2 regions of the Desulfovibrio sp. SGI.102 genome follow, and region 2 is predicted to be linked to the other one. Evidence: riboswitches for the same ligand, from Rfam matches in the RefSeq annotation. Region 2 holds a riboswitch; the other holds the start of a gene.
The links. A riboswitch is a leader RNA that binds a small molecule or an ion and turns the genes downstream of it on or off. The one in region 2 is predicted to bind cobalamin.
Positions count from the first base shown of each region.

Region 1: linked by a shared signal. The riboswitch ahead of ACQRCJ_RS06155 (sirohydrochlorin cobaltochelatase) and the one ahead of ACQRCJ_RS12010 (anaerobic ribonucleoside triphosphate reductase) in region 2 are both predicted to bind cobalamin.

Region 1 covers NZ_JBNPNC010000020.1:20,144-23,549, forward strand. Annotated here, with positions in the region: gene ACQRCJ_RS06150 (SAM-dependent methyltransferase) at 1-511, opposite strand, end outside; cobalamin riboswitch at 1,154-1,351, shown strand; gene ACQRCJ_RS06155 (sirohydrochlorin cobaltochelatase) at 1,373-2,260, shown strand; gene ACQRCJ_RS06160 (phenylacetate--CoA ligase) at 2,783-3,406, opposite strand, start outside.
Region 2 covers NZ_JBNPNC010000093.1:1,301-4,706, forward strand. Annotated here, with positions in the region: gene ACQRCJ_RS12010 (anaerobic ribonucleoside triphosphate reductase) at 1-1,644, opposite strand, end outside; cobalamin riboswitch at 1,842-2,018, opposite strand; gene larA (nickel-dependent lactate racemase) at 2,373-3,406, opposite strand, start outside.

The DNA of each region.
Region 1 (3,406 bases), on a different contig from region 2:
TCCAGCCGCCCGGTGCGGCGCCCAGGTCGATGCACAGTTCCCCCGGCGCGGGCGTGCGCCCGGTCAGGGTGAAGACTTCCCACAGCTTGAGGTAGGCGCGGCCCGGCGGGTCCTCGCGGTTCTCCACGAACTGCACTTCCCCGTCGGCAAAGGGCGAGGTGGTGCACGGCGAGGCCAGCATCAAGTCTTTTTCCCACAGGGTGAAGGCCCCCAGCGGTGCGGACGGGGCGGGCGTGCCGAAGTGCAGGGGCCGTGCCGCCACGTAGGGCAGCTGCTCCTGCATAAGGCGCAGACGCCGCACATGTCCGCCAAGGGTGGGGATGTGCGCCCGCCAGTTGCGCTGCAGGGCCGAGAGCTGCCGTGCCCCGCTGCCGATGGAGGTGATGGGGATCCAGCGCGGTTCCGTCCAGACGTTCTGGGCCCAGGCCGCGGGCTCCGTGCCCCTGGCCAGCACCAGACGGCCACGCACGGTGATGACGCGGTCCCCCAGCTCTTCCAGCAGGGGCTGCATGTAGTCACGCGCCGCCACCTGCACGCTGAAATCTTCTTTGGGCAGGGCCGAACGGGGCAGGTCGGGCCAGCGACGGGCCAGGAGCACCTGCTCCTGCTGCCGGGCCTCGCGCCGCTGTTCCCGGCGCTCCTGCCGCCAGCGGGGCAGGGCATGGGCCTCCCCGGCGGCATGTTCCGGCTGTTCCGCCTTCTTGCCCCGGCCCGTTTTGGCCCGGGCGGGAGCCTGCGCTGCCGGCTCCCCGGAAACACGACGCCCGGAACGGCGGGACGGGCCTTGCCTGTCCGCGCCCTGCTCCGGGCTGGCCTTGCCCCCGCTGCGACGGCGGGGCGCTGAACGTTTTTTCTCTTCCCTGTCGGCTTCCTGCGGGGCCTGCTCCTCATGGAGGGCGCCACGACGGGGCGCGGGAAATGATCGACTGTGCGTACTCATGTGATCAGCATAGCCCAAAGCCCGGACAAGGCCAAGCGTCCGCCAGCCTCCTTCGGCGACGGGGATGGCCCGAGCGGCGAAAAAAAGCAGGGCCGTCCTCCCCTCGCGGACCAGCGCCGCCCGTGACGCAACGGCCGGACAAAAGGAGCCTTCCCCCCGCATCTCCCGGACAGCGCAGGCTTTTACTTTTCCGCCCGGCTTGACTTTTGTGCTCCAAACCGTTTCTGATGGCGCATCCATGCGGGGAATTCCGTGCAAATCGGAAACAGTCGCGCTGCGGTAAGAGGGTACGGAGCTTCTTTGGCGACACGCCACGACAGCCAGCCGTCACGGTGAAGGCGAAGCAAAGGCCCGGAGGCATGCCTCCCCATTCCCTCAAGTCCGAATACCCGCTCCATCCCTAACCTTTCAACGCGTCATTGAGGAGGTTCCATGCGTCGCATCCCCACAACATCCCTGCGCTCCACGCTGCTGGCCCTGCTGCTCACCCTCTGCCTGGCCCTGCCTGCCCTGGCGGCCCAGAAGGAAGGGCTGCTGCTGGTGGCCTTCGGCACCAGCGTGCCCGAGGCCCAGCCCGCCCTGACCGCCATCGACAAGGAATTCAAGGCCGCCTTCCCCCACAGCCCCGTGATCTGGGCCTATACCTCCAGCATCATCCGGGCCAAGCTGGAAAAGAAGGGCGTGCACATCGGTGACGTGGCCGCCGGTCTGGAAGAGCTGGCCCGGCAAAAGGTGGACGTGGTGCGCGTCCAGTCCCTGCATGTGGTGGCCGGGGAGGAATTCAGCGAGATGGAGCGCCTGCTCGTCAGCTGGCTGGTCCGCCATCCCGACAGTTTCAAGGCCGTCTATCTGGGCCGCCCGCTGCTGGAATCCCGGCAGGATGCCGAAGATGTCTGCCGCGCCGTCCTCGGCGCCACCGAAGGCAAGCGCAAGTCCGGCGAGTTGCTGGCCCTCATGGGCCATGGCCAGAGCCACGGCCGGGGCGACATGATCATCGAAGGCATGCGCGCCACCCTGGCCGATGCCGACAACCTGGCCGTGCTGGCCACGGTGGAAGGCTCGCGCGGTTTCGACCAGGTGCTTGCCGCCATCAAGACCAGCCGCGCGTCCGTCATCTGGCTCCAGCCCTTCATGGTGGTAGCCGGGGACCATGCCCGCAACGACCTGGCCGGTGACGAGTCCGATTCCTGGGCCTCGCAGATCCGCGCCCTGGGCCTCACCCCCCGCCCCGTACTCACCGGTCTGGGCGAGCTGCCCGGCGTGCGCGCCGTCTTCGTGCGCCATGCCCGCGACAGCCAGGACGATCTGCTGAAGCAGTAAGACAAGATGCTGCCAAGGGGAGACGGGGCCTCTTTTGGAAAAGGGTCCCCCTTCTCCCCTTGGAACCCCTCTTCCCCCCTAAAACTTTTTCTCCGGTCCGGTCGGATGGTCCCCGTCGCTGTCTGAGAGGGCAAGGCATCCGGCACAGGACAGGCAGCCCGCAGCCCCGCCAGCCAGACGGTCGCAGACGCGAGGATCATAGATTCAGCCAATAGAAAAGGACGCCACGCATGGCGTCCTTTTCTATTGGCTTTTTTAGGTGCCCCACACTGGGCGACCGTTTATCGAAGTTCCTGGCCGTTCCCTTCCCATGAAAAAACAATCATATCTCCCCGGCCCGCTTACTGTCCCCTTCTTCCGCGCGCCCTGGGGACGGACGCACGAAGAAAGCCCGCCGTGGTCAGGCGGACCGTCACTGATCAGGACAAAAGTTTTTGGGAGGGATGGGGGGAGCTTGAGGGGGGAAGGGGCGACCTTTTTTCAAAAAGGGCCCCCTTCCCCCCTCAAAAAACAACCACCGCCCTAGCGCAGGTCGGTGACGCGCTTGGACTTGCTGAAGGTACGGGGCAGGCTGGCGTGGTCGGCGAGCTTCACGGCCACGCGGGCCAGCAGGGACTTGTGCAGACGCTGTTCCAGCGCGGCCACCAGCTGGGCATCGCCGCCGGAGGTGGCGCCCTGGGCGCGTTCCACGGTCAGGGTCATGTGGTCCAGCGAGCGGTCGTCGCGGGTCAGTTCCACATGATATTCGCCGCCCAGTTCGGGGAAGGCGCCGATGACGTCCATGATCTGGCCGGGGTAGATGTTGACGCCGCGGTAGATGATCATGTCGTCGGAGCGGCCGAGGATGCGGTCATGGCGGGGCATGCTGAGGCCGCAGGGGCAGTCGCCGGGCAGCAGGCGGGACAGGTCGTGGGTGCGGTAGCGCAGCAGGGGCACGGCCTCCTTGCGCAGGCTGGTAACCACCATCTCGCCCACTTCGCCTTCGGGCACGGGCTGCAGAGTCTCGGGATCGAGGATCTCGATGATGAACATGTCGGCCCAGTAGTGCAGGCCGTTGTGCTCGTCGCAGTCGATGGCCGTACCGGGGCCGTACATCTCGGTCATGCCCGCGATGTCATAGCTGCTTTCCAGACCAAGCTTGCTCTC
Region 2 (3,406 bases):
GGTGCCGTGCTTGAGCACTTCGGCCACGCTCTCGTCCCAGTCCAGCTTTTCGGAATCCAGCCAGATGCCGTTGCCCATCAGGAAGGGATAGTTGCGCACCTTCTTGGAGCACTGGATGTCGAAGCGGTGCAGCAGCTGGCGGAACACCAGGTCGATCTGATCGTCCAGCAGCTGGAAGAAGCGGTCCAGATCGCCCTTGGCCTCGATGCCCAGACGGGGCAGGTTGATGGACGTGAAGCTGAGGTTGCCGCGGCCACAGGTCACCTGGCGGTCGGGGTCGTACACGTTGCCCAGCACGCGGGTGCGGCAACCCATGTAGGCCACTTCGCTGTTGTAGTCACCGGGCTTGTAGTACTGCAGGTTGAACGGCGCATCCAGGAAGCTGAAATTGGGGAACAGACGCATGGCCGAGGTCTTGATGGCCATCTTGAACAGGTCGTAGTTGGGGTCGCCTTCGTTGTAGTTGACGCCTTCCTTGACCTTGAAGATCTGCACCGGGAAGATGGAGGTCTCGCCGCTGCCCAGACCGGCCTGGGTGGCCAGCAGCAGGTTGCGCACCACCATGCGGCCCTCGGCGGAGGTGTCGGTGCCGTAGTTGACGGAGCTGAAGGGCACCTGCGCACCGGCGCGGGAATTCATGGTGTTCAGGTTGTGCACGAAGGCTTCCATGGCCTGATAGGTGCGGCGGTCGGTGATGCGCAGGGCTTCCTCGGCGGCGTAGGCATGGGCGGCACGCACCAGATCGCGCTCGTTCTCGGCCACCAGGCCTTCCATGCGCTTGCCCAGTTCGTCCACATCGGCCATGCGGATGGCGGGCATCACGGGCAGCAGGATCTGCTGGCTGAATTCCTCGGCCTGGGCGGCATCCATGCCGGTCCTGATGCGCACGAAGGCGGTGAAGGCGTGGCGGTATTCCTTGCGGAAGGTCTTGGCCACGCCGCCGGCCATGGCGTAATCGAAGTGCGGCACGCTCTGGCCGCCGTGCATCTCGTTCTGGTTGGCCTGGATGGCGATACAGGCCAGGGCGGAATAGCTCTCGATGGAATTGGGCTCGCGCAGATGGCCGTGACCGGTGGAGAACCCGTTGCGGAACAGCGGGATCAGGTCGATCTGGCAACAGGTCTCGGTGAGCATGTAGAAATCCTTGTCATGGATATGGATGTCACCGTTGATGTGCGCGGCCGAGGCGTCCTTGGGCAGGACGTAGTTGTCGGTGAAATACTTGGCCCCTTCGGAACCGTACTTGAGCATGGTGCCCATGGCCGTATCGCCGTCGATGTTGGCGTTCTCGCGCTTGATGTCTTCTTCGATGGCGGGCGCGTAGGTCAGGGTCTTGTAGATCTCCATCAGGTACGATTCCGCGTTGCGGCGCTTGGTGTGCTCGGCGCGGTACAGGATGTAGGCCTTGGCGGTCTTGGCGTAATCGTACTGGATCAGGGTCTCTTCCACCACGTCCTGGATCTCTTCCACATGGCGGAGGTTCTGGGCTTCGAGCTTGCGGCAGACCTTTTCGGTGACGAACAGGAGATCCGTGGGGGACATGTCCTCGCCGGACGCCTTGTTGGCCTTGGTAATGGCATTGAGAATCTTGACGGAATCAAAGGCGACCTCGGTCCCGTCCCGCTTGATGATGCTCGCAAGCATGTTTTCCTGCTCCAGATCCAAAGATATTTGTTTTCCTGACCCGTTTTAGGGTCAACACAAAAGACCCTCCCTGTAGGGGAGGTCTCAGGCCCTGAAAAATCGCGAAAAAAAGGTGGAAAAAAGATACGGACGCCCGTCGACAGAGTGTCATGACGTCCCTTCCCAGCGGCAAAAACCCGTTGCCGTGAGGCTGTCCCCATGGACAAGCGGCAGAAGCAGGTCTTCCGGCTCGTCACCCTGCTCCCGGCCTTCCCGGCGGTTGCCAGTGGCACACGGGGGGAGCAGGTTCTGCGACTTACGGCGGCGGGTCCGCTCCCGGATCTCACGGGATTCCCGATGAAGCTCGTAGCAGCGCTTCTGCCCGCTCAAGATGGCAAAAGGAGCCCCAACTGTCAACACAGAGTTTTTGTAAGTATTTTACAACATTTTGAAATAATTGTAAAAAATCACAAGTCTGCGCCAAGACAGGCAATTTGCCAAAGTCCGCGCCAATTCTGGGCTGGCGGGATTTTTGAATCCGCAGACCACTCCGCCTGCGTCGTTTTTCACAACTTGCCGCCCTGCCGGAGCCCCCTTTTCCGCATAAAAAAGGGCTCTCCTCCGGGAAGCGGCTCCCCTGCCAGACGCCCCCTGCCGGATGACACAGCCCGTGTACGGACCGCGCATCCGGCGGGGACCCGGTTCAACCGGCGCGGGTACCCGTAAGTGCCCGCGCCAGCCTGTGGTCGCTAGACCGCCAGCTTGGGCAGGGTCGAGGCGCCGTGCGGCATGATGATGGTGCGCACGTCCAGCTCCTGTCCCAGGAAATGGCGGGCCTTGTCCAGGGCCTCGTCCAGGCTATGGCAGACATGCATCTTCGTCTTGCCGAACAGGGCGGCATCCATGTCCGTCACCAGGATGAGGTTGTGTTTCTCGGCCGCCTCGGCAAAGAGGAAGCCCACATAGCTGCCGATGGAAAAAGTATCGCGCAGGGCCTTTTCACGGGCCTGCATGTCGCTGTAGGCGCAGATCTGCGTCTCCACATCGGGGTTGCCGAAGCCTTCGGAGCAGCGGGAAAGCAGGATCATGGTCCCGCCCGGCTGCACGGCGCTCAGGGCGTTGCTCAGCAGCTTGATGGTCTGGTAAAGGTTGATGTCCTTGGGGTAGCCGCCCGCGCTGGCCACCACCAGGGGCGTACGCTCGGGGATGGCCACGCCTTCCATGCTGTCCACCAGACGGCAGGCCGCCGCATGGGACTGGACCCAGTCACCGGCAAAGGCCTTGATGATGCGGTAATCGTCATTGACCACCACATTGAGGCCGAAGCAGGGCCGGGCCATGGCCGCGGCCTCGAAGATGTCGGCATGGAAAATGTTGGTGTCCGCCATGTTGGCGCTGCGCACGTCGGCGTTGGTGCCGTTGCCGAAGCCGGGGTTCAGGGCCTGCTTGTGATGGCGCTGGATGGTCTCGTAACCGGCGATGCCGGGCAGCAGCATCTTGCCGCCGCCACCGAAGCCCGCCAGGAAGTGGTAGACCACGCCGCAGGTGATGATGATCTTGTCACAGGCCATGGCGTAGCTGTTGAACCACACCGGCGTGCCGCGGCTGGTATCGCCCACGTGCACCAGATGGGCCGTATCGCGGCAGTCGTGGTCGATGACGCGGATACGGCGGCAGATGTCCTCGCCCAGCAGACGGGCCTGCTCGTCGCCCATGTGGGCACGGTGCGTGCCCGTGGCCGTGACGATGAGGATGTCGCTGTCGGGGATGCCGCAGGCGTTGA